DNA from 4 places in the Halobacillus sp. KGW1 genome. Region 2 is predicted to be linked to each of the others. Evidence: predicted binding sites of a transcription regulator. Region 2 holds the regulator's gene; each other region holds the start of a gene.
What was found. The regulator LexA, encoded in region 2, represses DNA repair genes until DNA is damaged. The targets are predictions, from matches to a motif close to CGAACATATGTTCG.

Region 1: AXG56_RS14120 (carbohydrate kinase) is a predicted target of LexA. The motif match lies at 4,600-4,613, and genes of this name have one in related genera.
Region 3: AXG56_RS06590 (UV damage repair protein UvrX) is a predicted target of LexA. The motif match lies at 5,031-5,044, and genes of this name have one in related genera.
Region 4: AXG56_RS01010 (DNA repair exonuclease) is a predicted target of LexA. The motif match lies at 4,516-4,529, and genes of this name have one in related genera.

The regions. Positions count from the first base shown of each region.
Region 1 covers NZ_LSOC01000003.1:1,033,231-1,040,925, forward strand. The annotation lists gene ahpF (alkyl hydroperoxide reductase subunit F) at 1-686, shown strand, start outside; gene AXG56_RS14105 (YibE/F family protein) at 1,146-2,282, shown strand; gene AXG56_RS14110 (YibE/F family protein) at 2,279-3,049, shown strand; gene AXG56_RS14115 (5-methyltetrahydropteroyltriglutamate--homocysteine S-methyltransferase) at 3,147-4,253, opposite strand; SAM riboswitch class I at 4,337-4,440, opposite strand; gene AXG56_RS14120 (carbohydrate kinase) at 4,625-5,734, shown strand; gene AXG56_RS14125 (pseudouridine-5'-phosphate glycosidase) at 5,731-6,669, shown strand; gene AXG56_RS14130 (malate:quinone oxidoreductase) at 6,803-7,695, opposite strand, start outside.
Region 2 covers NZ_LSOC01000002.1:820,202-827,896, reverse strand. The annotation lists gene sirA (sporulation inhibitor of replication protein SirA) at 53-469, opposite strand; gene tkt (transketolase) at 628-2,631, opposite strand; gene AXG56_RS04875 (DUF896 domain-containing protein) at 2,803-3,036, opposite strand; gene AXG56_RS04870 (recombinase family protein) at 3,138-3,797, opposite strand; gene lexA (transcriptional repressor LexA) at 4,090-4,713, shown strand; gene AXG56_RS19275 (hypothetical protein) at 4,737-4,970, opposite strand; gene AXG56_RS04860 (N-acetylmuramoyl-L-alanine amidase) at 5,052-6,161, opposite strand; gene AXG56_RS19840 (methyl-accepting chemotaxis protein) at 6,372-7,280, opposite strand; gene AXG56_RS04850 (hypothetical protein) at 7,599-7,695, shown strand, end outside.
Region 3 covers NZ_LSOC01000002.1:1,147,420-1,155,114, reverse strand. The annotation lists gene AXG56_RS06625 (MBL fold metallo-hydrolase) at 1-109, shown strand, start outside; gene AXG56_RS06620 (SDR family oxidoreductase) at 114-908, shown strand; gene AXG56_RS06615 (response regulator transcription factor) at 1,071-1,775, shown strand; gene AXG56_RS06610 (cell wall metabolism sensor histidine kinase WalK) at 1,772-3,241, shown strand; gene AXG56_RS06605 (hypothetical protein) at 3,244-4,311, shown strand; gene AXG56_RS19635 (hypothetical protein) at 4,339-4,491, shown strand; gene AXG56_RS06600 (hypothetical protein) at 4,550-4,756, shown strand; gene AXG56_RS06595 (hypothetical protein) at 4,749-4,934, shown strand; gene AXG56_RS06590 (UV damage repair protein UvrX) at 5,079-6,353, shown strand; gene AXG56_RS06585 (iron-sulfur cluster biosynthesis family protein) at 6,418-6,747, shown strand; gene AXG56_RS06580 (YqkE family protein) at 6,744-6,968, shown strand; purine riboswitch at 7,095-7,195, shown strand; gene AXG56_RS06575 (NCS2 family permease) at 7,268-7,695, shown strand, end outside.
Region 4 covers NZ_LSOC01000002.1:91,948-99,642, forward strand. The annotation lists gene AXG56_RS00980 (DUF445 domain-containing protein) at 1-548, shown strand, start outside; gene AXG56_RS00985 (YlbF family regulator) at 635-994, shown strand; gene AXG56_RS00990 (enoyl-CoA hydratase) at 1,155-1,925, shown strand; gene AXG56_RS00995 (YhzD family protein) at 1,972-2,157, opposite strand; gene AXG56_RS01000 (ABC transporter ATP-binding protein) at 2,318-3,217, shown strand; gene AXG56_RS01005 (ABC transporter permease) at 3,210-4,463, shown strand; gene AXG56_RS01010 (DNA repair exonuclease) at 4,584-5,831, shown strand; gene AXG56_RS01015 (AAA family ATPase) at 5,828-7,695, shown strand, end outside.

The sequences.
Region 1 (7,695 bases), on a different contig from region 2:
ACCTTCAGCAGGCCCGCTCGCTTGAGAAGAACGATCTATTCGAACTTGAGCTTGAGAACGGCGGCGTACTGAAGAGTAAAACCGTCATCATCTCCACAGGTGCCCGCTGGCGTCAGCTCGGCGTACCGGGAGAGGAAGAATTCAAGAACAAAGGTGTCGCTTACTGTCCACACTGTGACGGCCCGTTGTTCGAAGGCAAAGACGTAGCAGTCATCGGCGGCGGAAACTCCGGTGTCGAGGCGGCGATCGACCTTGCCGGTATCGTGAAACACGTCACGGTCCTTGAATTCGGCGCGGAACTGCGTGCGGATGAAGTGCTGCAGGAACGCCTGCACAGCCTTCCGAACGTAACCGTCCTTACAAATGCACAGACGACGGAAATCACCGGCTCTGATAATGTGAATGGTCTCACGTACATCGATCGTGAAACCGAAGAAGAGAAGCATGTCGAGCTTGATGGTGTCTTCGTCCAAATCGGTCTCGTACCGAATACCGAGTGGCTCGGTGACTTCGTCGATCGAACACGCACAGGCGAAATCGTCGTCGATAAACGCGGCGCAACGAGCGTACCCGGCCTGTTCGCAGCCGGCGACTGTACCGACAGCCCGTACAACCAAATCATCATTTCCATGGGAGATGGAGCGAATGCAGCCTTGGGTGCGTTCGACCACCTGATCCGTAACTGATGGAATTTAAGCCCTGTCTTTTCGAAGACAGGGTTTTTTTTTAGTCTGCCGCGAAACTCTAAGGAACAGGTAAAGCCTCCCCCCCTTTGAAATATGAATCAGGCTGCATCAATAAATCAAAGGAAAGGCGTGTATGGTAAAGGGTGGAGGGGAAGAGAGCAGACTCCTGTGGGAATGGTGGCATAGGTGAGACCCCGGAAGCGCGGAGCGATGAGAAGGCTTACCGGCCACCCCACGGAAAGCGCTCTATTCCCCGGAGCCCGCTCTCTACCTGAAAATCACTTCCTCTTTTCGAAGTCAGAACTTAAGTGGCTAAAGCAAATATAGTTAACCTACGGAGAGTTTTGACGGTGAGGGAGTTATCTGCTATGATAAGCGCGTTATTCAGCGGACTCTTTCAAGAGCCCAGTTTTCCACTGTCCGCACCGCCGGACGGTTGGCATGGAGGCTTATTCAAACATGAAGGCAGGAAAGATACTTACCCGTATCACCCACCGCCAATGGATCGTCATCACCCTGCTCGCCATCACCTGCATCGCTTCGATGGTATTCGTCAACCATAACGCCGGACTTTACGGCCGCACGATTGCAGAAGTGACCGATACGAAGACGGTCGATACGGAGAATGTTACAGACATCCACGACAATAAAGACACCATTTCTACACAAACCATTTCCGGGGAAATATTGAACGGACCCCATAAGGGTAAAAAAATCGACATGAGCAACGAATACTCTTCTTCGGAAGCATACGACCAAAAGTACGAGGAAGGGAATGAAGTGTTTGTTTCCATCGATGAAGATTCGCTGCAGGAAGATGGACTGACCGGTGCGATCATCGATGCAAAGCGTGACAAATACGTCCTCGCTGCCGCCTGGGTCTTCCTTTTTCTACTGTTGATTGTCGGTAGAAAGCGCGGCGCACTCTCGATCGTCAGCCTCGTCGTCAACGCAGCCTTGATGTACTTCGCGCTCGATCTTTATATCGCCAATTCCGACGGTACCCTGCTCTTTATCTGCAGCGGGCTCGTCATTTTGTTCAGCATCGGGTCACTCCTTTTCTTAAACGGATTCAATCAGAAGACGTATGCTGCCATTCTATCTACGCTGATCGGCATTTCCGTTTCTTTAGCGATCGCCTATTTCGTCATCCAGGCCCTGCAGGGGAACGGCCTCCGCTATGAGGAAATGCAGTATTTGACCCGTCCGTACAGGGAAGTATTCATGGCCGGGCTGTTCATCGGCTCGCTTGGTGCCGTGATGGACGTATCGATCACGATCGCTTCGTCACTGTTCGGACTCTATGAGAAGGATGCCGCCATCACAGGAAAGGCATTGCGGAAATCCGGTATGGACATCGGAAAGGACGTCATGGGGACCCTGACGAGCATCTTGTTCTTCGTCTATGCCGCCGGCTCGATCCCGTCGATTCTTCTCTACTTGAAGAATACATCGCCGCTCGGCTTCACGCTGTCCATGAATCTGTCGCTTGAAATAGCCCGGGCGCTTGTCGGCGGCATCGGCATTGTCCTGACGATCCCGATCAGTGTCTACACTACACTGTTCATCATTAACGCAAAGAGGAAGAGATCATGAATGTACTAGTCGCCTTAACCGCCATATTATTCCTATTGATGGTCCTCGTCGGAGGAAAAAAAGGAGTACGATCGTTCGCATCGTTATTCTTCAACTTCGTCATTCTCATCGTCGCGCTGTTTTTCATGCTCGATCCGCACATCAATCCGATCATCGTGACCATCATCGCCTGTGCGGTCATCAGCTACGTCAACCTGATTTACGTGAACGACTGGAATTTGAAGACGGGCACCGCGTTTCTCGCTACGATGGTCACGATCGCCATTTTGCTCGTCGGCATCCACTTGATTACAGATATGTCGATGATCCAAGGGTTCAGTGAAGAAGATTCCGACAGCCTCGCGCCCTACTCGTTATACATCGGGCTCGATTTCGTGAAAATCGCCGCCTCCGTCATCATCATCGGGACAATCGGCGCCATCACGGAAGTGGCGATTTCCATCACGTCATCGATGAGTGAGGTGCAGCACCACCATCCGGAGATCTCAAGGAAGGACTTGTTCGTCTCCGGCATGAACGTCGGCCGCGACATCCTCGGGACGGATACGAACACGCTGTTCTTCGCCTTCTTCGGCGGCTACCTTGCCCTGCTTATCTGGTTCAAGGATTTGGACTATTCGCTGGGCGAAATCGTCAATTCCAAAGTGTTCAGTGAAGAGATGATCGCGATCTTTTGTGCCGGCATCGGCATTGCGCTCATCATTCCGGTCGCAGCGGCCATCCATTCCTTTTTCGCGGTGCGGAAGAAAGCGATGGCTGCTGAATAATACCCCTTAGCAGAGGACGGGGCGTCCCCATTTACCGGACCCCGCTCTCCACACAAAAAGCGTCCGGCTCGTAAGCCGGGCGCTTTTTCTATACTATCTATCTCCAAACTTCCCCTGCAATTTCAAGCACGTGGCGGATCTTCGCCCACTGCTCTTCTTCTGAAATCACATTCCCCTCTTCCGTCGATGCGAACCCGCACTGCGGGCTGAGACAGAGCTGGGACATCGGCACATAGTCGGATGCCTCTAAGATCCGGGCTTTGATCCGGTCCGGGTCTTCCAGTTCGCCGGTCTTCGATGTAATCAGGCCGAGGACGACCGACAGATCCGGGCGGTTGACGTGACGGAGCGGTTCGAAGCCGCCGGAGCGTTCATCATCGAATTCCAGGAACAGGCCGTCGACGTCCAAACCGTCGAAGATCGTCTCCGACAGCGCTTCATAGCTCCCTGTCGTCATGAAGGTCGAACGGAAGTTTCCGCGGCAGATGTGCATCGTGATCAACAGGTCTTCCGGACGCTCTGCGATCGATTCGTTGATCGAACGGGCACACAGGGTAGCGGCACGTTCCGGATCGCGGCCTTCCGCAGCAATCGCTTCTCTGCCTTTTTCCGAGAAAAAACTCGCCCAGGCGGTATCATCGAGCTGCAGGTAGCGGCACCCTTCTTCGTAAATCCGCTGGATGAATCCTTGGTACGCATCCACCAAATCCGCGAGCAGCGCTTCATCCGTCGGGTAGATCTCCCTGTCGATGTCGGCACGGAACAGGAGCATGTTGGGGCTCGGAATCGTCAGCTTTGCGACGGAATCGCCGGCGATCTCTTTCAGGAAACGGAAGTCCCTGATGGCCGGATGATCCGTGAACCCGACCTTTCCAGTCACTTTGACACCGCGCGCCTTCGTCTCCACCCCGTCGAACGGAAGTCCCTTCTCCTTGTCGTAGCCTTCCACTCCATCGAGTCCTTCAAGGAAATCGAAGTGCCACCAGCTGCGACGGAAATCCCCGTCTGTCACGGCAGGAAGTCCTGCCTCTTTCTGTTTCGCGACAAGCTTCGTTATCTCTTCGTCTTCGATCCGGCGCAGCTCTTCTTGGGAAATCGTCCCCTCCGCTTTCTGCCGGCGCGCTTCCTTCAAACGCTCAGGTCTCAGGAAGCTCCCGACATGATCGCCTTTGAATGGAGCTCGTTTGATGGTTGAATTCGTCATCTCTATCATCCTTCTTCCGTTGAAATTAAAAAAATCCACACTTCTCACCAAAAGAAGAGCGGATTACCTGCGTATCTAACCTCTTCTCATCTGCAAGCACGTACGCTTCTGGAATTAGCACAGTACCCGTCAGGAGTCTGCTGCTAAGGCTTCAAAGGGCCAGTCCCTCCACCTTTCTCGATAAGAACGTTTATCTATGAAGTTGTTAGCCCCACTATACAGCAATTCCCAAACGATTGGCAACCTGTTGTCGGAAAATTTTGTCGATAAGTCGGACGTACGACCTGTCTCTATTTTATTGCTAGCTTTTTCCAATTCAGCTACTTTAGACATATGTTCCATGAATCAAACATTTGTCCGGAGGGCTGTCTATGTTACCAAACAAACTGACCGACCGCGAACGTCAGGTGTATGAACAGATTGCAAATAACCCGTATATTTCCCAACACGACCTCTCCCAAATCCTCGCCCTGTCCCGGTCCACCGTCGCCAACGTCATCTCCCAGCTTGTACAGAAAAATATTCTGCTCGGCCGCGCCTATGTCCTGAATCATTCCCGTCCTGTCCTCTGCATCGGTGCCGCCAACGTCGACCGCAAGTATCACTGCCTGGAGCGCTTCGACTATAAGACATCGAATCCGGTGCGATCGACCGCAAGCGCCGGCGGCGTCGCCAGGAACATCGCGGAAAACCTCGGTCGTCTCGGAAACCGGCCGACACTCATCACTGCTGCCGGCAGAGATGCCGACTGGGAGATCATCGCCCGCGCCTCTGCCGAGTATATCATAATGGACGGCGTCCTCCATCTGCCGGACCGGAACACAGGCACGTACACCGCTGTCCTCGACGAGCACGGAGAAATGACGATGGCCTTCGCCGATATGGCTATTTACGACGCTGTTCTTCCGGAGGAGATCCGTCGTCACGAGAAGAAATGGAAGCAGGCCGAATGCGTCATCGCCGATTTGAACTGCCCGCAGGAGACGCTCGCCTTCCTGCTTAAGGAAGCAGCCGCCGACCACACGCCGGTCGCCTTCATCACCGTCTCGATACCGAAAATGAAGCGGCTGCCCTCGGATATCAGCGGCCTGACGTGGCTGATGACGAACGTCGAAGAAAGCGCCGCACACTTCGACATTCCCATTCAAAACGAAGCCCAGTGGAAAGGCGCCGTTGAACACTGGCTCGCCTGCGGTGTCCGCTATGTCACGGTGACATGGGGCAAGCGGGGTGTCATGGTCGGGGAAAGCGGTGGCAGCATCCGCCACTATCCCGCCCCTGCCCTCGACACGACCGTAGACGTCACGGGCGCCGGAGATGCATTCTCCGCTGCAGTGCTGCACGCCTGGCTCGACGGCAGTCCACTGTCCGAAGCCGTCCATGCCGGACTGAAGAGCGCCGCCCTCTGCGTCCAGACGACAGCAACCGTCCATACCGATTTGACGACCCATCTATTAAAAAAACAGGAGGAGTTCCTATGAATCTCAATCCCTATCTCTCCCTATCACAAGAAGTGAACGAAGCTTTGGATAAAGGAAAGCCTGTCGTCGCCCTCGAATCCACCATCATCTCCCACGGTATGCCGTATCCTGAAAACATCGAAACGGCGAAGGAAGTCGAGCAGATCATCAGGGATAACGGAGCCGTCCCGGCGACGATCGCCATCCTTGACGGCCGGATCAAAATCGGGCTGACAGCGGAAGAATTGACAGCGCTCGCCTCAAGGGATGATATCACCAAAGCTTCCCGTAAAGACCTCCCGTATCTGCTTGCGACCGGCCGCTCCGGTGCGACGACGGTAGCCGCAACGATGATTTGTGCCGACCTCGCCGGCATCCGCCTGTTCGTGACCGGCGGCATCGGCGGCGTCCACCGCGGGGCCGAAACGACGATGGACATATCGGCAGACCTGGAGGAGCTCGCCAGGACGAACGTCGCAGTCATCTGTGCCGGTGCGAAATCGATCCTCGACCTCGGCCTGACCCTCGAGTATCTGGAAACGAAAGGAGTACCGGTGATGGGGTATCAAACCGACTCCCTTCCTGCCTTCTTCACGCGCACATCCGACTTTGCCGTCCATTTCCGCGTCGATGACGCAGAGGAAATCGGGCGCATCCTTCATACGAAGTGGGAGCTCGGTCTTCAAGGAGGAGCCGTCATCGCCAACCCGATCCCTTCCGGTCACGCCCTTGATGCGTCCTACATGACGGGCGTCATCGAAGCGGCGCTCGTTGAAGCGAAGCAGCAGAGCATCACAGGCAAGGACGTCACACCGTTCCTGCTGGATCACGTCAACCGCGCCACCGAAGGCAGAAGCCTCGCCGCTAACATCGAACTCATCAAAGCGAATGCCGGACTCGGAGCCGCTGCAGCCGTCGCTTTTTATGAACAAAAGAAAAAAGCCTATCAGCGATAGGCTTGTCCAGGAAGAAGCATCTTTTTCCATCCGCCGGCGGGAAAAGGGGGGACCTTTCCCCTTCTCCGACCCGATCGGCGACTGCTTTTGGAAAACGATATGCTTCTTATTTTTTTCTTCTTTCTATACACCCCTAACTAAAGATCAGTTCCTTTTTTGCCAGACCAAGCGCCTCATCTGTCGTACGGTGGATATCCTGGATCATCCGCGGGTGATCGACGAGCGATACGCCGTAGGATGGAATCATCTTGGCGAGCTTCGGCTTCCATTGATCGATATGGTCAGGGAAGCAGCGGTTCAGCACATCGATCATGACGTGCACGGCTGTCGACGCCCCCGGGGATGCCCCGAGCAAAGCCGCAATCGAACCGTCCGCACTGTTCACGACTTCCGTCCCGAACTGGAGCGTTCCTTTGCCGCCTTCCTTCGTATCCTTGATTACCTGGACACGCTGGCCGGCAACGACGAGGTCCCAATCGGAGCTCTTCGCATTCGGGATGAACTCCCGTAAAGCATCCATCCGCTGCTCCTTCGACAGGAGTACCTGCTGAATCAAATACTTCGTCAGCGCCATTTCCTTCATTCCCGCTGCAAGCATCGTCAAAATGTTGCCCGGTTTGATCGATGTGAACAAATCCATCAACGAACCTGTCTTCAGGAACTTCGGCGAGAACCCTGCGAACGGACCGAACAACAGCGTCTTCTGATCGCCGATATAGCGGGTATCCAAGTGCGGCACCGACATCGGCGGTGCACCTACAGGAGCTTTGCCGTACACCTTCGCTTCATGCTGTTCGACAATCTCCGGATTCTTGCAGACAAGGAACTGCCCCCCGACAGGGAAACCGCCGATTCCTTTGCCTTCCGGAATGCCGGACTTCTGCAGAAGATGGAGGCTTCCACCACCCGCACCGAGGAATACGAAATCCGCCTTCCGGGTTTCCAGCTTATCGTTCTTATCATCGTACATCTTCAATTCCCAGCGGCCGTCGTTCGTCCGATATAAATCCTTGACGTGGTGATGAT
Region 2 (7,695 bases):
ATTGTCTCCCATAACAGTATAGTAAAACGTCTATGAGAATACAATAGCCGTTTTAAGAGAAGAGTCTGGCAGAAGGCAGCGGGGCAATCCATCCATAATATTGACCGGACAATTCGATAATAAAGAAAGAATGATCCGTATTCCTTAACGGGTGGAAAACAGAGCTCTCTGCCTGCCAAAGGCTCTCGCTGTAATAGAGACAACAATAGTTCTTACTTCTTATTATATCATAGCCGCTAGGTAATTCGAAAAAAGGACGACACAAATCGGCCGTTTTCTTCTCCAAAGACCCTTCCGCAAGGGGAAAATCACAAAATGGAAAAGAATCGACTATGTAAGACAACTGCTTGTAATGAATAACCGGCTCATACTCCTCCACACATTCAAGGAAGAACTGCCTGAGCACTTCTGCTCTATGGTAATACTTTTCCATAACCTCTCTTTTCACGGAAAAAATGATAAACTGCATCGCTATCCTCTCCTTGTGCTTATTATAGAGGGCGCAGGAGGGATATGCTGTCATAATATGAAAGGACAGGCATGGTTATTTTGTCAAAATGACGCTGATTTACATTATGTAAAACAGGAAAGAAGAGAGCTTCCGAAGGCGGAAGCTCTCCCTGTTATTTATTTCATAAGGTTCTCCGCATGTTTCACAACATTTTCTACAGTGAAACCGTAGTTCTTGATTACCGTATCTCCAGGTGCGGAAGCGCCGAACTTGTCGATACCGATAATAGAGCCGTCCAGACCAACATAACGGTCCCAACCAAAGGATGCTCCCATTTCGACAGCAAGACGTTTGCGAACGTTTGAAGGAAGAATTTCTTCTTTGTATTCCTTAGACTGAGCTTCGAAGTGAGTAAAGGACGGTACGCTTACTACGCGGACATCGAATCCTTTTGTCTTCAATTCTTTCTGCGCTTCTACGATCAGCTGAACTTCCGATCCGGAAGCGAGAAGAATTGCATCAGGCTCTTCTTTGTCAGAATCACTAAGGATATAAGCTCCTCGCTTCATACCTTCATATGCTTTCTCTTCCGTTCCTTCAAGTGTAGGAAGGCCTTGACGAGTCAATACGAGTGCTGTAGGCATCGTTTCAGACTCCATCGCAATCTTCCATGCAGCATTCGTTTCGTTTCCATCTGCAGGACGAAGGACTGCAAGATTAGGCATCGCACGAAGAGAAGCAAGCTGCTCCACAGGCTCGTGAGTAGGTCCATCTTCTCCTACTGCTACAGAGTCATGAGTAAGGACGTAGTTTACCGGCAGGTTCATCAAAGCAGATAAACGAACGGCCGGACGCAGGTAATCACTGAACACAAAGAACGTACCGCCATAGATCTTGAGACCTCCGTGGAGGGCAATTCCATTCATAGCAGCCGCCATAGCGAATTCACGTACACCGAACCAGATGTTTCTTCCGGCATAGTTTTCACGTGTGAAATCTTCTTCTTCTTTGACTTCTGTTTTATTTGATCCTGCAAGGTCGGCACTACCACCGAATAATGAAGGAACTGTTTTGGATAATGCATTGATCGCATCACCGGATGCCGCACGTGTAGCCGGGCTGTCTTCTCCTACTGTATAAGAAGGAAGCTCTTTGTCCCAGCCTTCCGGAAGCTGACCAGCGATCGCCGTTTCCAATTCTTCGGCAAGCTCTGGATACGCTTCTTTATACTGCTTCATCAGCTCGTTCCATTCCTGCTCTTTCGCTTGACCATTGTCTTGAATTTTCTCTTTGAAGTCTTGATAAACTTCATCCGGTACGTGGAACGGCTCATGCTCCCACTTGTAGAATTCTTTCGTAGCTGTTGTTTCCTCAGCACCAAGTGGCGCGCCGTGAGAAGCGGACTTACCGGATTTGTTCGGTGAACCGAATCCAATGACGGTTTTCACTTCAATCATAGTAGGCTGCTCTTTATTCGCTTTTGCTTTTTCAATTGCTGCTGCAATTTCTTCGGTATCGGTTCCATCTTCAACACGGATGACTTCCCAACCGTAAGCTTCGTAGCGTTTCTCTACGCTTTCGCTGAAGGAACGATCCAGATCTCCATCAAGAGAGATGTCGTTGGAATCATAAAGCACGATCAATTTCCCAAGACCTAAGTGACCTGCAAGGGAAGCAGATTCCTGAGAAACGCCCTCCATAAGGTCGCCATCTCCGCAAATGGAGAAGGTATAGTGATCGACAACATTGTAATCACCGCGGTTGTACTTAGCAGCAAGGTGTGCTTCTGCCATCGCCATACCGGTCGCCATTGCAAGCCCTTGACCTAGAGGACCAGTTGTAGCTTCGACTCCGTCAGTGTGGCCGTATTCAGGGTGACCAGGAGTTTTAGAATCCCACTGACGGAAGGACTTCAAATCCTCGATGGATACGTCATAACCAGACAGGTGAAGCATGCTGTAAAGAAGCATGGACCCGTGTCCAGCGGATAGGACAAAGCGGTCACGGTCGAACCATTGAGAGTTCTTAGGATTGTGATCCATAAACTTCGTCCAAAGTGTGTAAGCCATTGGAGCTGCTCCCATAGGCATTCCAGGGTGGCCGGAATTAGCTTTTTCTACTGCATCGATAGATAAAGTACGAATAGTATTGATTGATGTTTGTTCAAGGCTGTTAGCCATGTAAACATTCCCCTTTCTGTTAAGGCATATGTACCATGTATTATCCTATAATGAAATTACATTTGAGACAAGCGCCAGGACTCAATAAAACCGTGACCGTTCTAATTTTCCCTGAATAAGCAAAATTAAACAAAGAAGCCGCACGCTTTATGGCTAAGCGTGCGGAGGAAGTTAATTTTTCTTCTCATTCTTCTGCATCTGTTTCAATTTTGCCGGTGTCACGTCGTTTCCTTCTGGATCTACAACCGTTACACCTTTCAATTGGTTCTTAAACGATTTGCGGGCGTTTTTCAAGTATTCCTGTCTGAGCGTTTTCTGCTCTGCTTTTTCGGAATCTGTCAAATCCACCTGCTTGGATTTATTGGCCAACTCATTAATTCGCTTGATTTTCTCTTGGGATAACATATGATCCTGCTCCTTTTTATTAGTGATCGATAAGCAGACGATGGTACATAAAACGGAAAAAGACAAGCAGCCTTCAGACCCTTGTCTATCGTCTATTTATATTACAGTTCTTCCGTCTCCTTTTCAAGCGATAGGTATTCTTTATACCTTCTATGTACGGTCGCTTTAGAAACGTCATATCCCAGTCCTCGAAGCGTCGCTGCGATATCTTTAAATGTCAAATCATTATTGCGAAGTCGCACAACCTCTTCAATTGGAAAATGGAGTCGTTCACGGCCCGGAGCCATGTGTCTGTTGGATAAATTTTCAGAAGGGTCATATCCTTCTGCTACAGCTTTCTTCATTCCTCTTCGTATTTTCATATTGTGGATTTTCCGCTGATACTCCTCCACAATCCCAACGATCTGAAGCACCATAGAATCCGACTCGGAAATCTGAAGTTCGCCTTCATGAGTAAGGGAATAAACCTTAACCCCAAGCCTGTTAAGCTGATGGAAAAGGGCTATCTTCGTATTCCCTCTTCCGAGCCTCGTCTCATCCTGAATCAGCAATGCATCCGCCTGTCTTGAAGAAAGGTACTCCAAAACAGAAAAAATACCTTCTCTTTCTATTTCGTAGCCGCTTGCCTGTTCTTCAATGCAATCGACAATTTCCAACCCGTGATTTTCTGCCATGGCAGTCAATTCCGCCCTCTGGCGTTTTAACGATGAGATCTGCGCCTCTTTTTCCGTGCTGACGCGGCAGTACAAAACAACCTTCATCTACAATAAACCCCTCTCTTATCCGCTCGTTACCATAGAATAATAGAGAAAAGCGAAGCTGACAACAAACAAAATGATGTACGTGACGTCCAGTTTGGATAGTTTATTGAACATGTGAACCCCTCCATATTAAGAACGAACGTTCCTAAGAACCTGTGTTCGCATTTGATATTTTTAATTATATACGAATGTACGTTCCTGTCAACGACTTTTTTTCGAACGCTTGTTTGTGTTTTTTTGCCCTCCATGGTACAATGTGGTTACTATAATCCTATGTACGAGGTGCTAATCTATGAATAAACTTTCCAAGCGGCAGCAAGAAATACTAGATTTCATAAAAGAACAGGTAGTGTTAAAAGGGTATCCACCATCCGTTAGGGAAATCGGACAGTCTGTGGGTCTTGCTTCCAGCTCGACTGTGCACGGACACTTATCAAGGCTTGAGAAAAAAGGTTTTATCCGTCGGGACCCTACGAAACCGCGGGCAATTGAAGTTATTGAATTAGAAGAGGATCACAGTATTCCCAGAAGCGAGGTCGCCTATGCCCCTGTGATCGGTAAGGTCACAGCAGGGTCTCCCATCACCGCTGTCGAAAATATTGAAGAGTACGTTCCACTCCCGGATACGCTTGCAGGAACGGACGACAACACATTTGTGCTCATCGTACAGGGAGAGAGTATGATAGAAGCAGGAATCCTGGACGGAGATATGGTAGTAGTCAGACAGCAGCAGACAGCTCAGAACGGTGACATTGTCGTTGCCATGACAGAAGAAGAGGAAGCGACGGTTAAACGCTTTTTTAAAGAACAGAACCACATCAGGCTTCAGCCGGAAAATGCGACAATGGAACCGATTATACTAAATGATGTTTCCATTTTAGGACGAGTTGTCGGTTTATACCGGACGGTGCATTAAAACAGAAAGAAGCGGCGGCCGTTTTAAGCCCCGCTTCTTTTCTCTGTTCCTTTATTTTTACGAAAAACTGCCACGGCAAGAATCCCATCCCATCTGAACGTTCTTACTTGTTTCCGTGTATAACAATAAGCCACGCAACAGGCTTCCTCCATCCTTATAACTCGAATTAATCGTTGAGAAATAGATTGATCACGGGCATGATAAATAATTTCTAACGGTAAATGCTCTATCATAGAACGGTTTAATAATTGGTGCATACGCATCACCCCATTACGAACATTTGTTCTTCTATTGTATGAAGAATGACGCCGAAAGTATACCGGGAAATCCTGGGCCGTTCATCGTTTTAAATAATTTTCGATCTTTCGGGCTGTCTCCAGACGCGTCGCTCCGGATAGATCAACAAAATTGGACCCTTTTAAGCCAGCCGTTCCCCCACCGGCAACGATTATCTTTTTAGCCACTTGGCGCCTCTCTGCCGTACGCCTTAACGCAATCATTGCATTTTCCCGAATAGCAAGTGTCTCCACAGCAGGGAAATCAGCAAATGAATTGATGACAACTGCAACCTCTTCCATTTCATCATCCTCCATTTTTTTGAGGGCTTCTTCCATTGCCCTTTTTGTATTTGGCCCATAATATCCATCGACTCTTAAACCCTGATCCCTCTGAAAAGCTTTGACAGCTGTCTCTGTAGCTGGACCGAAGGAACCATCGGCCCCGTAGCCTCCCATGGAATAGCCCAATTTCAATAAATTGCGCTGCAGCACACGTACCGCTTCTCCCGTATCCCCAAGAGAAAGGTAATTTTTGTCGATCGTTTCACCGACGCCTTTAAAAGCCACACCGAAGTACTCACAGATTCCCTGCGCGTGTTCCTTTGCTACTTCTTGTTGAAAAGCTTCATTAATCATTAACAAAGCCTCGCGCCTGTTATCCATATAGCCGTTTTCGGTTAGAATTGCAGGCATATCTGTTTCTCGCAACACATGAAAATTGCCTTCTTTAACACCGCGCCAGTTCTGTTGCGTCCCTCGCCGTAAATACTTGCCGACAAGCGCTGCCAATCTGCCAGCCTCCCGATTCAAAGAACCCGGATACACATATACTTCAATTCCGCTGGGATCTGATCCACCGAAAGAACCGTCAAATGCGTTGTAATGCACGGACACGTAAATATCTGCATTGTACCTGTTCGCTTCTGCTGTTCTTGTCGTAAGAGGGGTATCCGCATCTGTGGGTGCAACAAGCAGCACACGGAAGCCATGGTATAAAAGAATATCTGAGAGATAAGCAACGACCTTTCTATTAAACTCATTCTCTTTAATTTGACGCCCCAGCTCAGGTATATACGGCGTTCTCTTCCCAGGAGTCTCCATCCCATGTCCATCATCCAAAGCAACCAACCTGCCGTTCCAGCTTCCGCTTGGATAGACTAATCTTGCCATAATGATCTCCTTTACTAATCTATTAATTTCCTTTACAAATATTTAGCAATAGTAACTACTTCTATGTAACAAGATTATGCTCACTCTTGTCCTTTGGTTCCATTTTGCCGCAACATAGGGCACATATATCCGCTTCTGTCCCTTACTAAAGCCCAAAAATCATACAAAAGGAGCGCTCCGTTCTGTTCACGGCCGCTCCCTTATATCTATCTATATAATTTCTTGCAAGTGATTGGCTCTTACCTCCAACTCTTCCCCGTCTCCGACAAGCTCATGATAAATCTCACTTGCAGACTTAATTTGTGATAAAGCAGCCTCCACATCTTTTTGTATCTTCACCGTTCCCTTTGTGATATTTTCTATTTCATTAGTAATGCTTTCTACATTTTCATTCACTTCGCTGATGGATTTTTCTACTTTATTCGATAATTTACGCACTTCTTTTGCAACGACATCGAATCCTCTCCCATGCTCTCCCGCACGCGCAGCTTCAATTGCGGCGTTTAATGACAACAAGTTTGTCTGAGAAGCAATATCACGAATGGTCTTAACCACTCCCTGGATCTTAGTTGTTTGAATACCAAGCTCCCCAAGCGTTTCCGTGTTTTCAGAAGATATCGAAGAAATCTGATCTACTCTGTCACTTAAATCATTCTGAAAGGCTAATCCTTGGACCGCCTTTTCATTTAATGTGTAAGACATATCCTTCAACCTGCCGACAAGGTCCTGAAGTCCCTGCTGCCGCTCTGATATGTCTGTTGCAACTTTTAATATTCCACTGACCATTCCATTCTCCCATACAGGCATGTAGGTTGCTTCCAGCCAAATTTCTGCTCCTCGCCTGTTCTTTCTGAGAATTTTATTCTGAAAACTCTTTCCGGTTCTCAAATTTTCCCAAAAAAGCAGATACTCTGCACTTTCAGAAAAGTCCCGGAAACAGAACTCCTTATGATCCTTCCCTATAATTTCCCGGTTCGAGTTGTACCCCATTGTATCAGCAAACCGATCATTGACATAACGCACCTTGCGATCAGTTCCAAAATATATCATCGCCAAATTATCATTGATGGATCGAAACAAGCGCTCTTCTATAACATCTCTATCTGCTGCACTAACCATTTCATTCCCCTTACTCTTTATTTATTTTGTTTCTTTCGTATAGGTATTTTACCCTATTCAAAAAACTAAAAACCACCCCGGGTACATTATTACCACCTGAATGCTCTCCGTCTAAGACCAAAACCAGACATCTTTATGGACGGAAGAATCAGCATAGGAGGGTTTCTATTTGTAAGCATACCTCTTTTATGTGAAAACGGATGTAATAAAAGCTATAGAACAAAAACAATCAGAATAGTTAAATAAAACTATTCTGAGGAAGTTAATCATTTTATACCGTATAATAATATTCAAATCCAGGCATTAAGGAGGGGTAGTGTGGATAAGTTAATGGATAAGTTAATTCGTTTGTATGACGATATCGACGGGGATCGCACGAATGACGAACAACTCAAGTTAATGGATGAAATGCTTC
Region 3 (7,695 bases), 330 kb from region 2:
CGGGCTTACGATGTCGGAGAGTATTGGCCAGCTCGATTATTTGGAGCATCATGGAGACGTCAAGACACAGGTAACAGAAGGACGAAAACGATATGTAGTGGAGGAATGATCTTGTGAATGAACTTGTAAAAGGAAAGAAAGTGCTGATAACCGGAGCTTCCAGCGGCATCGGCCAATACATAGCGATCCATACGGCCATGCAGGGGGGCGTACCAATTCTTGTCGCCCGGTCAACCGACAAACTTCGGATCATTGCTGAGAAGATTGAGGAATCTTTCTCTATCGAATGCCCGTGGTATACGGCAGATTTATCGATGGATGCCGAGTGGAAAGATGTCATCGACCAGATCTGCTATGACCATGGATCGATCGATGCACTGGTAAACAATGCAGGGATGGCCGTTTTCGATCTGGTGGAACAGGCGAAGTGGAAGGATATTGAACGGATGGTTGCGGTAAATGTGACTTCCTTGTTCCGTTCTACCCATCAGCTGCTGCCTCATTTCCTTCAAAAAGGGGAGGGGCATATCGTCAACATCGCTTCCCAGGCTGGGAAAATGGCGACACCGAAATCGTCGGTCTACGCAGCGACAAAGCATGCTGTGCTTGGCTTTACGAATGCGCTGCGCATGGAGGTGGAACAGAAGGGAGTGTTCGTCACTTCCGTCAATCTTGGACCTGTCCAGACCAACTTCTTCGAACAGGCGGATCCGGCGGGTACCTACCAGAAGGCGGTCGAACAAATGATGCTTGACCCCAACCATGTCGCTAGAACCGTCGTCGACCACTTGTTTACCAAATGCCGGGAAATTAATATGCCTGCCTGGATGAATGCAGGAAGCAAACTCTATGCACTGTCACCGGGAACGATCGAGAAAGTGATGAAAAAGCAGTTTGAGAAGAAATAATGGCTTCCTCTCTTCCGTTTGCAGCGGAGGGGCGGGAGCTTTTTTCTTGTTATTCCATTCGTTCGTTTCAGAAGCTGAAGAAGGATAAAATAAAGGATTTATTAAATCGGGTGCGTGTACCGGATTCGTGTCTACAATGAAAGTGTCAGGAAGGGGAACAGAATGGCTGCTATTTTACTGGTAGAAGATGACAAAGAAATTGCGAGAATCGTAAAGGACCATTTCACACGGCAGGGGATGGAGGTGACATGGGCTTCGACTGGACAGGAGGGATGGGAGGATTTTCACGATAAGGCGTATGATTTGATACTGGTCGATTTGATGCTTCCGGAAATGGACGGATACAGCCTTTGCAGAAACATCCGTCTGAAAAGCGATCTGCCGATTGTAATCATCAGTGCCAGGCAGGAAGAAGAATCGAAAATCAAAGGCCTCGACCTCGGTGCGGATGATTATGTTACCAAACCCTTCAGTCTGATGGAACTTACAGCCAGAGTCCAGTCCCATTTGCGCAGGTATGACCGCTACAGAAACCCGGAACAGGAACTGTCACGGGAGTGTTTGTACTCCGGTGAGCTTGCAGTGGATGTGGAGAAGAGGACGGTGAAAGTGGCAGGGAAGGAAGTTATGCTGACGGCTAAGGAGTTCGCGATGCTCCGGTTGTTCATTCAACATCCGCTTCGTACCTTCACCAAAGCGGAACTGTACGAACACATCTGGGGAGAGGTGGAGCTTAATGGTAATAACACGATCAATGTCCATATCAAGAGTCTTCGAAATAAGCTCGGGGAAAATGTCAAAGAACCGATATGGATCGAGACCGTCTGGGGAACCGGCTATCGTTTTATCGGGGAAGTCCTCTCATGAAAATAAGGACATGGCTGATGATTACCTATCTGCTCGTCATGATCCTCCCGCTCGCCGGCGCGTATGGCTTTTTTCTCTGGGTGCAGGAATGGAACCATGAGAAAAGGGTGGCGGATACGTTTGAGTTAACAGAGCGTATCCATGAACTGGAAGCATCATTACAGTCCGTGGACTGGTATGAGCGCAGACCACGCGAAGAATTTAATCGAGAATGGGAAGCGGTGACGAATGATTCCGACGTAGCCGTTAAGCTGTTTCGATCGGATGGGTTGATGGTCTATAATTCTGAATCCAATGATTTACGGATCGAGCCCCGTCAATCGCTGCTGCAGGGTCTTTATCACTATGACTTATCTTTTCAGTCCCTTTCCGTAAAAAAGCCGGTATTCGTTGACGGGGAGATAAAAGGGATCTATGACATCCGGATCGACCGTTCGGAATGGGTGGAAGGTGTGAAGAACAGGCGCATCGGTATTCTTGCATTATCCGGGGTTTTATTTCTACTCATTTACTCCGGGGTGCTTTGGATGCTGCACCGCAAGTGGAACCTTCCCTTAAAGCGTTTAATTTCTGGTATGGACCGCTTTGCAGATTACCAGACGACGGTGCGTTTCCCGGATAAGAAGAAGGATGAGCTCGGCCAGTTAATGACTCATTTCGAAAGCATGCAGGAGCAGGTGGAAGCGGCCAACAGAGAAACCGTCCGGGAGCAGGAAGAAAAGCAGCTCATGATGGCTTCTTTCTCCCACGATATTAAGACGCCCCTGACATCTTTACAGACCTATGCGGAGGCTCTGCAGGGAGAAGGGTTGACGGAACAGGAAAGGAAAGAATACCTGCAGATCCTCGCAGGTAAATCCAATCACTTGAAAGGTCTGATTGAGGATTTGACGACATTCGCCAAGTTTCAGTCCAGCAGCTATGAGATGGAGCGGCCTGAAGTGGATGCAGAAGAATTCTTTGATATGTTGTTTGAGGGCTACGATGAGATGGCCCGTGCCCGAGGAGTCCTGTTTCTAAAAGAAGAGAGAATCGAAGGAACGGTGCGGATGAGCGCCAGGGAAATGATTCGTTACCTCGATAATCTTATGAGCAATGCCCTGCGCTATACGCCGGAGGGAAAAACCATTTTTGCCGCCGTCCTTGGCGAAAAGGAGCCGCTGCCCGGGTGGGTTTTCCCGGAGGCAGCAGAAGAGATGTTCCAGGAAAGAAAGGGCCGAGCGCTCTTGCTTGTACAGAATGAAGGGCCGGCGATTGCGGAACAGCAGCTGGAATCGGTACTCAAGCCATTTTATCAAGGAGAAGCTTCCCGGACGTCGGATGACGGCAAACAATCGGGGCTTGGATTAAGCATCGCCCATATGATTGCGGAAAGCCATGAAGGAGAGATGAAGCTTTGGTCCGTGCCCGGGCGCGGGATGATCATTGCTATGTTGTTCAATCAAGTACATGAAGGAGAGGGTTAAACGTGAGGAAGTGGTTAATTGGAGTCATTACAGCAGGTGTGTGTCTCGTATCGGCTTGCTCCGCTGAGTCGGGCGGAGCGTACTCGCCGGATCAGATTGTAGCAAATGCGGTCGAAAAAGAAGATCAGTTGGATCGCTATTATATGAAAATGGAGATGGATGTCCAAAAAGGAGACGATACCATTGACCGCTCTACAATGGAACAGTGGTCGGATGTTGCTAATAATCGGATCAAGGTCATCGCAGATACGGAGGGTGGTGCTGTCCAGTCGTTGAATGATGGGAAGACAACTATGTTTTATTCGGAAGAGCAGGGAGAAGCATTCACCATAGACAGTCCCGGGACAGAACAAATGCTTTCCGGGGAGTCTCAACGGGAGCAGCTGCAGCAAATGCTTCAAGAGACAAGGAAAACCCATGACGTCGAGCTCATTGGGGAGGAAGAAGTGAACGGATTTGGAACGTACCATATCAAAGCCGTGCCGAAAGAGGACGGGGGATTCCGCGGGAACGAGGAGTATTGGATTTCCGATAAGCATTGGATCATTATCAAAATGGTCGCCCATAGTGAGGATCTTAAGACGGAATATACGGTGACGGAATTGGATGTGGACCCTTCCTTCGACGACCGTACCTTTACGATGGACCTTCCTCAGGGTGTCGAGGTGAAAGAGATGGATGATCTCGGTTTAACGGAGGAGACGTCTCTTGAAGAGGCAGAGGAAATCTACGGTCAGCCTGTTTTGAAGGTCAAGGATGAGGCCTATGAATTAACAGCTGTTGATCGTTTCTCCAGCAAAGAGCTAAAGCGTACCGAGGTGAATCAATCCTATAGCAAAGATGGATACGGGCAGTTCACACTGACTTCTTTTGAAGCTCCGGAAGACAACCTTTCTGCCGGTTTCAGCGGGGAAGAAATAGTGGAAGTCCGAGGGACGAAGGGCGTCTTTACGGAAGATGTCATTACAAACCTCCTTTGGGAAGAAGGTGGACTTCGGTATTCGCTCCTTGTGGAAGACCCGGAGCTGACAAAGGAAGAAATATTTGCCATTGCCGAGGCGTTGGAATGACGGTCGAGGAAAGGATGGAGAGTAAATATGGGGATGATTGCTATCGCATCTATCTGGATATGGGCAGCAGCAATAAAAGAGCTGCTCAAACCTTCGGACAGGCAGGGTCACCGTAAAATCATCATTCTTACAGCTGTAGGTACTTTATCTGCTGCGGTCCTCACGGTTTCGCTTCTCTAAGCAGGTATATGATTGTAAGGAGCAGTATCGGTACGATTGATGGCAGGAGGTTGAATCGATGGGAGTTGTTCATTGGTACGATTGGATTATTCCGACAAGTCCATTTGCTTCGTTTCTTTTCGGCATGCTCTTCACCGCCGCCACCGCCGGGTTAGCCTGGTGGGAAACGAGGAGCAAGCGGGTGATGCTGCTCGTATTTTCAGTGGGGGCGGTCGTCACATGCGTCGGGGTGCTTTTGCTTAAGTGGATCGGTCACTATGGCTGAAGGGATAGATAAGAAGACGATAACGGGATTTTGTGCGGCGTCCCTTTTCAGTCTTCTTTCTGTTTTATCTGCCGTCCTTTCCAGTGAGTATTTTGTCTTTTACCTTGTGCTTGCTCAAATCGCAGCGTTTTTGAGCGTGGACCGGGCAGAAAAGGTACATAGAAGCCGGGAAAAGTAATGGTTTCTCATAAAGCTCCCCCTTATCCTTCTGCAGGAAAGGGGACTTTTTCTTTTTTGTCAGTTTTCCTCTAACAGTAATTGCCACTTGCGAATGCGAACATATATTCGCATAATAGTATGTAGAGGAAAAGGAGGAGCAGGTATGAAAAATCCGAACATCGATTACGGTAGTTATCCAGACCGGGGGGTCCTCTGTGTCGATATGAAGAGTTTCTATGCCAGCTGCGCGGCTGTCGCGCGGGGACTCGACCCGCTGATATGTCCGCTCGCGGTCGTTGCAGATATGGAGCGCAGGGGAAGTGTCGTTCTGGCGGCGACGCCCGCTATGAAGGAGAAGTACGGCATCCGAACAGGCAGCCGCCTGTTCGAAATTCCCTCCGTTCCGGAAATCGTCATCGTCTCCGCTCAAATGAAAACCTATTTAGAGATTTCCACGCAAGTGACGGATTTGTTCCATAAATTCGTGCCGAAAGAGAAGATCCACACCTACAGCGTCGATGAAAGCTTTCTTGAAGTGGGGAACGGAGAAGGGAGATTCAGCAATCCGGAAGAAACTGCCCAAATGATTATAGATGAGCTGAAGGAAACGTTCCATCTGGATGCAGCGATCGGCATCGGTCCGAACATGCTGCTTGCGAAGCTGTGCCTGGATCTGGAAGCGAAGAAAAAGGGTGTTGCCCGTTGGACGTATGACAACTTCAGAGAGAAGCTGTGGCCGGTGGCACCATTGTCCGAGATGTGGGGGATCGGTCCTCGTCTGGAACGGCGGCTCAACCGGATGGGGATCTGGTCTGTCGGCCAGCTGGCGAAGTTTCCGTTGGAACAGCTGGAGAAAGCGTTCGGGGTCATGGGCAATCAATTTTTTTACCATGCAAACGGTGTCGATCTGTCCGATCCCGGGGCACCGATCATCCAGGGGCAGGTCAGCTACGGGAAGAGTCAGATTCTCTTGAGGGATTATCATAAGCCCGAGGATGTTAAGTACGTCATCTTGGAGATGTGCGAGGAAGTCGCCCGTCGCGCCCGGCGGAAAGGGCATGCGGGACGAACGATTTCCCTCGGTATCGGCTACAGCAAAACGGAAGGCGGGTCCGGTTTCCACCGGTCGGTTTCCGTCGAGCATCCGACGAGTATTACGATGGACCTTTACCGGGCATGTCTCGTCTTGTTCAGCCGCTATTATAACGGCGGGGTCGTACGTAAGATTTCCATTTCTCTTGGGAATATAACGGAAGACTCGGACATCCAGCTTGATTTGTTTCAGCACGCCCGGGACAGGAAAAGGGATCTTGGGTATGTAATGGATGAAATAAGGGAGCGGTACGGTCAGGATATGCTGCTGCGGGCCGTGTCATGGACCGATGCGGGCACGGCCCGCCATCGGAGCCGGCTTGTCGGAGGTCACTATGCAGAATAGAGAAACAGAACGATTGCACGAACGTCCCGGATTTTTTAAAATAGAGGAACAGGAGGGATGAAAGATGAAATTAAGGATAACAGACGAAGCAATGGAACAACTGAAGCGGATGGAAGAAACGGAGCGTCCGATTATTCGGCTGTTTTATGATACCGAAGGCTGCGGCTGCGGTGTGAACGGGCTTCCTATGATCCGCTTTGATGATAAACGGTACGATACGGATAAAGAAGTGGAAAATGAAGCGTATCCTGTCGTCATCGACGACCAGCAGTCTGTCTTTTTCAAGCAGGAAATGAAGCTGGATTTTGCCAAGGGAACGTTCCGCCTGTCCAGCCCGGACGGTATCCTAAATCCGATCATCCCGATTAAAACGGTCAAAGGAGCTGCGGTATGAGCAAGAAGAAACAAACGAGTGGAACACTTGCGGATCAGCTTGGTGCCGATGTTTGGACGAAGCTGGAGTCTAAAAAGGCCGAGCTGAAAAAGCAGGAGGAGATCCGTGAAGCGAAAGAGAAGGAACGCCGGATCGCTGAACGGAAACAAAGAGAAGCGAACAAAAGCTTTGAAGAGCTGCTCAACGAGAGTGACATGGATTGGAAGAAATTTAAAAAATGAGTCCCCATCCCGGGGGCTTTTTTCATTGGAAGGAGATCGATGAACCGTAGTCAGAAAAGCGGGAATTCCCGGACTTCGACGGAAACGATTGACCCACAGCCCCTTCGTTGTTATGATTCTCGTTATAAATTGATACATGAAGTACCTTGTATAAGTTCAGGAATATGGCCTGAGCGTTTCTACCAGCTACCGGAAATAGCTTGTCTACAGGGAAGAGTGAATGTTGATTCCTTTTTCCTATGGATGAGCACTGGTGCTGGGACCGGTGCTTTTTTTGTTGCATTATAGGAGGGTACATCATGAGAAACTTCTTTCAGTTCCAGGACCGTGGTACGAACTACCGCAAAGAAACCATGGCTGGAATTACAACGTTTCTGTCCATGGCTTATATTCTGGTCGTTAATCCGACCATATTGAGCCAGGCAGGTATGGATAAAGGGGCGCTGTTTACGGCGACTGCCCTGTCAGCCATCGTAGGTTCACTGTTGATCGGACTGCTGGCGAATTTCCCGGTAGGAATCGCTCCGAGTATGGGGTTGAACTCTTTCTTTACTTTTTCTGTTGTTATCGGAATGGGGATTGACTGGGAAATCGCATTGACAGGGGTATTCGTAGCCAGTGTCATTTTCGTTATTTTGAGTCTTTTTAAGATCCGTGAGAAAATTATAAACGTTATTCCCAAGGATTTAAAGCATGCTATTGCCGGAGGAATCGGCTTCTTCATCGC
Region 4 (7,695 bases), 730 kb from region 2:
AAGGTTTTCTTGGCAGCATGATTTCCTCATTCATCGGTCCGGAGGGACTGACGGAGCGTATTTATCCCCTTATACTAAAGTATGTTTCCGATAGAGAGATGAATGACTGGCTGCAGTCGATGCTTCGTAAAGAGAAGGACAAGCTGCTCGAGCAGCCGGTCGGTTTCTTTGAAGATAAGGTCGGAAGCCGGACGATCAGCAAAACTCTAGGCAGGACAGCCTCCAACGCCCTCCCTGTGGAAGAGTGGATGAACCGGACGGTACAGGAGTGGACAGCTCCTTATCAGAAGAAGATTGTAGAAGAGTTCGTGCCTGTGGTCGTTCAGAAATCGATCGTCCTGTTATCCTCGAAGATAGAAGGTCTCATGTCTACGATGAAACTTGCAGACATTGTTCAGGAAGAAGTGGAAGCCTTTCAAGTCGATCGACTGGAGGAAATGGTTCTCGGCATTTCCAGAAGGGAATTTAAGATGATTACGTATCTTGGTGCTCTTCTCGGTGGATTAATCGGAATATTACAGGGATTGATTGTCTTATTGATGGGATAACCGGTAATTCCTATACAGAACGAAATGAGTTTGTTATAGTGGGGTAGGAGTTTTGAAAGAACGAAATCTTAGGAGGTACGTAAATTATGTCAAACCTATACGATCACGCATATGATCTTGAGAAAGCAATCCGCAACAGCGAGGAATTCAACGGACTGAAAAGTGCTTATGAAGCAGTCATGAACGACGAAGCTGCGAAGAAAATGTTCGATGATTTCCGCGAAACACAAATCAACCTGCAGCAGAAACAAATGCAGGGTCAGGAAATTACAGAGGAAGAAGTGGAACAGGCACGCAACGTGGTAGAGCTTGTTCAGCAGCACCCTCAAATCTCCAAGCTTATGGAAGAAGAACAGCGTCTGAACACGGTTATCAATGACATCAGCCGCATCATCACGAAGCCGTTGGAAGAGCTTTACGGTAACCCGGAAGCACCTCAACAGTAAGTAATTCGTACACGCCGCCTGAAAAGGGCGGCGTTTTTTTTGCCTTTTTAAAGATGAAAAGGCAAAAACAAGGGAATGCTGTCGATCAAAGCAGGAAAATGAATGGTCATTCACGAAAGAGTATGCATGGTTCAATTCTTATCAACGAAGGGGAATGGATATGAGTCGATATATCATAGAAGAAAAAGATAATGTCGTCCATTTGAAAATCGCCCGAGGGGAGAAATACAATGCCCTTGATGCGGGAATGCTTAAGGAATTTGTCCAGGCGCTCCACGATGTAGAGGCGTGTGAGGCGCAGATTGTCGTCCTTTCAGGAGACGGGCAGGGATTTTGTGCGGGTGGGGATGTTACGATGATGACGGAAGTGGCGGATAAAGATGTATTTGCTGCTGTTATGAATGATATTGAATCCATCGTGACGTCGATATTCCGTATGCCTAAGATTGTCATAGCCGCTGTTCACGGACCAGCTGTAGGATTAGGATTAAGCATTGCCCTTTCGGCTGATTATATTATCGCGGATGCGGACGCCAAGCTTTCGATGAATTTCATTGGTATTGGTCTCGCTCCGGATGGAGGAGGTCATTTCTGGCTTCAAGAACGGCTTGGAACCCATCAAGCAAAGCACTTCGTCTGGGCTGGAGAACAGATGACGGCCGAACAAGCTCTCGAGCATAAACTGGTGGATAAAGTTGTAGAGGGAGACATACAGGCCGAAGCGGATACGTTCGCTGCCTATTGGAGCAGGCGTCCATTATCTTCGATGATTGCAACAAAGCAGATCTATCATCAATATCAAATGCCTCAACTGCAGCGTTATCTTGCAGATGAGAGGGAAGCGCAGTGGCAGCTGAGGCAGACCGCCGATCATGAAGAAGGCGTTCGTGCATTCGTTGAAAAGCGAAGACCACATTTTACCGGGAGATAAGAAAGTAGGAAAGCCACGCACCTGAAGATGCGTGGCTTGATTTATTTCATCGGTGAAACAGGACGAGACGGCCGTCCGGAGATACACAGCGGTGAGTGTAGCTGTCGTATCCCTTCTCTGCTAACTTTTGAGAACCAATATCTTTCGCTTTGTCATCGTTCTCTGCTTCGAATGCTTCATCCAGTACATTTGTGCCGTCCTTTTCGAATACGGTTAAGTAGTAACGCTTCATGGCAATGCCTCCTCAGGTGAATAATCGTTCATTTTCTTACATTGGCTTTTCATACGGGAAAATCCTGCATGGAAGCTGGATTTCTTTTATTTTCCTTGATTATGAAACCTTTTGTTCAAATAGGGCGTACGTATAGAGTACAGAAAGGGGAGAGAAAGGCATGACATTGAAATTAAAATCTGTGACGAAGCAGTTCGGGTCGTTTACAGCTGTGAATGATTTATCGCTGGAAATACCGGAAAAGCAGATCTTCGGGTTTCTTGGTGCGAATGGTGCGGGAAAAACGACGACGTTCCGGATGATTCTCGGGCTGCTGGATCAATCAGCAGGAGAGATTACGTGGGAGGGCGAGACCGTCGGTTACGATAAGAGTCATTTAATTGGTTATTTACCGGAGGAAAGAGGGCTGTATCCGAAACTGAAGGTTCGTGACCAACTCGTCTATCTCGCCTCTTTACGCGGGATGAAGAAGGCAGAAGCCGTAAAGGAAGTTAAAGCCTGGCTCGAACGTTTCAAAGTGCCGGAGTATGAACAGAAACGAGTCGAGGAGTTGTCCAAAGGAAACCAGCAAAAAATTCAGTTCATATCTGCCGTTTTACATAAGCCGAAGCTGCTGATTCTCGATGAGCCTTTTTCCGGATTAGACCCGGTTAATGTAGAGATGCTTAAGTCTGCTGTCGTCGATTTGAAAGAAGCAGGCACGTCGATTGTTTTCTCTTCCCACCGGATGGAGCATGTAGAAGAATTGTGTGAGCATTTATGCATCATGCATCACGGCCGCCCGGTTGTCCATGGAAAGTTGAAGGACATTAAACGTTCTTTCGGAAAAAAGAATATCCGTGTACATGCGGACTTCGATACGTCCTACTTGGAGGCGGTGGAAGGGGTGACGGCTTACAAGTCCATGTCGGAAGGATGCGAATTGCAGATTGCGGAGGAATCGGTTGCCGGCCGCGTGTTTGAAGCGCTTCATGGGAAAGGATTCGTACGCACCTTCGATTTAGAAGAGCCTACCTTGAATGATATTTTCATTGAGAAAGTGGGGTCTTCCTATGAATAAATTCTTCATTATGATGGGGCATGCCTATAAAAACAGAGTGAAGTCGAAATCATTCGTCATCACGACGGTTGTGATGGTTGCTCTTATTTTTCTAGTTTCCAACCTTCAATCCATCATCGAAACATTCTCAGGAGAAGAAGACAGCAGGGAAGTAGCAGTCCTTTCTGAAAATCCGGAATGGTACGCTGCACTGGAACAGACACTATCGACCAATGAAGAGATGGAATTAACGAATTACAAAGGGAACCTCGATGAAGCAAAAGAGGAAGTGGAATCCGGCAATTATGATTCCATTATCGAAATAGAAGCGGATGAATCCGGCCTGCCTGTCGCGACGTATTATGCGGATCAGATCGCTAATACAGGAGAGAGTGAACCTGTCCGCCAAGCACTGGAACAAATGAAGGTCCTTCAGGTGACACAAGATGCGAACGTCGATCCGGAAGTCCTTCAGCAGATTAATCAGCCGGTCGTCTTCGAGTTGGTAGCTTTGGAAGAGAGTGCAAAAACGGCCGAAGAATTGGAACAAACGCGTGGGATCGTCTACATCATGCTGTTCTTTATGTATTTTTCCGTCATCATGTACGGCAATATGATAGCGACGGAAGTGGCGACGGAGAAGTCGAGCCGCGTCATGGAAATACTCATTTCTTCCGTCTCACCTGTATCGCAGATGTTTGCAAAAATCATCGGAATTGCTCTGCTCGGTTTGACTCAGTTTGCCGTCTTTATCCTGGCTGGGTATATTGGCTTGAAACAGAGTGCTGATGGAGGCGAAGATACATTCCTCAGCTTCATCGGTCTGACCAATATTGAGCCGATGACCATTATCTATGCCGTCATCTTCTTCCTGCTCGGCTATCTGCTTTATGCTACGCTTGCAGCTATGCTCGGTTCTCTTGTCAGCAGACTGGAGGACGCCCAGCAGATCGTTGCACCGATGATCATGATGATCGTCATCGCCTTCTTCCTGGCAATAGTGGGCTTAAGCATGCCGGATGCCACATTCATCACAGCAGCTTCGTATTTCCCATTCTTTACGCCGCTGCTTATGTTCCTGCGTGTAGGTATGCTGGATGTACCCGGTTGGGAAGTAGCTTTATCCCTAGGGGTTCTTATTGGATCGATCGTACTGCTTGCCGTCATCGGTGCAAGGATTTACCGCGGCGGTGTTCTCATGTACGGGAAATCCACGTCACTCAAGGATGTGAAGACGGCCCTTCAATTATCTAAAAAGGAAAAATAAAGCTGGAGATCTGCGGGAGAGGGCTTCCGCAGATCTTTTTTTGTGTTATAGGGGAACGTGCATTCGTTTCTTTCGTTTGGTAAAATGAAGACAAAGCTATTGGAAAAGGGGAAAGTCTACATGCATAAACCGATCCGTTTTATCCACAGTGCGGACCTGCACCTCGACAGCCTCTTCAAGACGAAGGGACATCTCGATGATCGTATACTGGAGCAGCTGCGCGAAAGTACCTTCCATGCATTCGATAAGCTGGTCCAGGCAGCTATTGAGCATGAGGTGGATTTTGTGCTGATTACCGGTGACTTATATAATGAAGAAAACCGGAGTCTGAAAGCACAGGTTCACCTCCGGGAAGGATTCAAACGCTTGAAGAAGTTTGGAATCCCTGTGTTTTTAAGCTACGGTAACCATGACTTTACGAAGGGGATGGAAGATCCAATTGAGTTCCCTGACAATGTACATATTTTTCGATCAGAGAATGTAGAACATTTTATATATGAAAAGCAGGGGGAGCCACTCGCTCATATATATGGCTTCAGTTATGAAACAAAAGCGGTGGAAGACAGAAAAGCACTCGAATACAAGCGTACAGGGGCCCCGGCATATCATATCGGAATGCTCCACGGCAGCTTGGATTCGAACAGCGATCATGATGTATATGCTCCGTTCACAATAAGTGAATTGAGGGAGCGTGACATGGACTACTGGGCGCTCGGTCATATTCATAAGCGAAGCATACTTTCCGAGGATCCGCCAATCGTGTATCCGGGAAACATCCAGGGAAGATCCATGAAGGAACAAGGGGAAAAAGGCTGCTATCTGGTGGAAAATAAAGACGGAACCTGGAGCCGCAGCTTCCTGCCGCTGCATACGGTAACGTTCGAAGCGAAGAAGGCAGCTTGTTTATCCGATCATCCACAGGCGATTGAAAAGGCATTAGACGAAGCGAAGTCGCAAGTCGGTGGAGCGAAGTCTGCTGTTATGCTGGAGGTGACGCTGACAGCAGAAGGTGGAGTGCTCAAGCGATGGGCAGAGCAAGGGACAGTCGATGAGTGGGTGGAAGTCCTGAACGAAGCGGAAGATGTAAACAGGGAAGATTGGATATGGATCGATCGTGTCGTTATTAATGATCAGCCTGGCTGGGAAGAAGCGGAACTTCGACGTGGAAACCACTTTCCCGGTGAGCTCTTAAAGATATCTGATGAAATAGGGGACGCAGAACTGGAGGAATGGCTGGCTCCAGTCTTTCAACATCGGAAAATAGCTAAATATGCGGCAGAGATGTCCAGCGAAGAACGACTTTCCATCATGCAGGAAGCGAAGGCGCTGACCATTGACCGGTTATGGAAGGGAGAGGACAGCGAGTGAAAATCCTCGAGTGGAAAATTTACGGATTCGGAAAATGGAACGACCAGTCGATGGAGCTCTCCACTACTCAGGTGAACCTGTTAACCGGCCCGAATGAAGCAGGTAAGTCGACGTTGTATCAATTCATCCTGTTCATGCTTTTCGGTATGAATCCAAAACAAAGGGAACGTTATCTGCCGAAATCCGGCGGAGCAATGGGGGGGCGGTTGGTGATAGAGACGGAAACAGAAGGGGTCGTATCGATCGAGCGCATCCATGATCGTCATAACGGCCGTGCCGTCTGTAGGATGGAAACAGGGGAAGAATATGGGGAAGAATGGTTAGGAGAGCTTCTCGGAGCCGCTGATCGGCATGTGTATCAATCGATATTCAGCTTCAATTCTGAAGACCTTCTTTCCCTGGAGGAAGTTACCGGAGAAAATCTTGGCGAGTTACTGCTGAATATCGGTCTCACAGGGTCCGACGAAATTTATCAAACTGAGAAATGGTTGGAGAAGATGACGGAAGACCGTTTTAAGCCGAAAGGGAGAAAGCCGATCATTAACGAGCAGCTGCAACGATTGGAAAATCTCGATCGCGAGCGAAGAGCGGCTGAAATGGAAGAGAAAGATTACCAGCGATTCCTGGAGGAAGAGAAGCGTACGCGCGAGGAACTCGATTATCTTGACCAAGCGTGGCAGGAGAATTTGAACCGTCTATACAGAGCACAGCAGCTAATCAAAGCGAGGCCGGTGCTGCTGCAGTATCACCAAACGAAGGAAGAGGCGGAAGGCAAAGATAAGAACCTTCCCTTCCCGGTGTCCGGAAGAGAACGTTACCAGCAGTTAAGAGAATCTCTGCTTCCGTTAGAGTCGGAACAAAGAATGCTGGAAAGCAGGATAGAAGAGCTGAGAGAGGAACAGGCGGAACTCCTGGACAAGGTGGATGAAGATATGGGGGGGTTGGCCCCGTCTGTTTTAGCTGAAAAAGAGGGGTACGAGAGGCTCAGCCATGAACAGGAACAGTTGGAAGAGCGCCGACTGTCCTTGAATGAATCTGTCAACAGGGACTTGAAGAATATGGATGTTCCGGTGGGAGTGGAGGAACTCGACGAGTATACTCTGCCTTTCTATATTGAGGAAACATGGCGTGATCTACATGCAGAGTCCCAAATGGTGGAGCAGGAAGAGCGTCGTATAGAAGAACAGTGGACGGAAATGTCGCGGACTTTTGATCGTGTAGAAGTCCGAAAGGCAGAGATCGAGGAAGAACGGATCAGCAGGGATCAGCGGGACAGGTATGAAAAGCAGATAGAAGCTGCTTATGAGTCGGCTGCCGCTTCCAATCCGGACAGACAGGGACGTACGACAAAGGATCAGCTCTATAAACGGAGAACGGTTGGTGCAGGTGCAGCTGCGGGTTTTGTCCTGTTTATCGGTATTCTGATTGCATCAGGCGCTGGTAATGGATGGTTTTATCTACTCCTCCTTGGACTCGCCGCCATAAGCGGAGCAGCCGCCTTTATGAGTCATAAAAGGATCCGCATCCTCGCTGTATCTGCGTCAAATAAGCTTCCTATATCCCCGCACGGCCTGGAGGAAGCGAGAAGACAGATAAAGAGAGAGGAAAAGCTTCAGGCGGAGTGGGAACATTTGCACCAGCAATGGAAACGACTCAGCCAAGAGGAGATTCGACTTGAGGAGAAGCGCAGCCATTTGTCGCAGAGAAAGAATAGACTGGACGCCGGCATCGACGAACAGAAAAGTCTGTACCCATTCCTGACATCGTTGCAGCTCGCTTATTGGGAAAAACTCTATCATCTATTGACGAGAGCCCGGGATAAGAAGTTGGAGTTGAATCAAACGGTGAAGAGAATGGAAGAGAA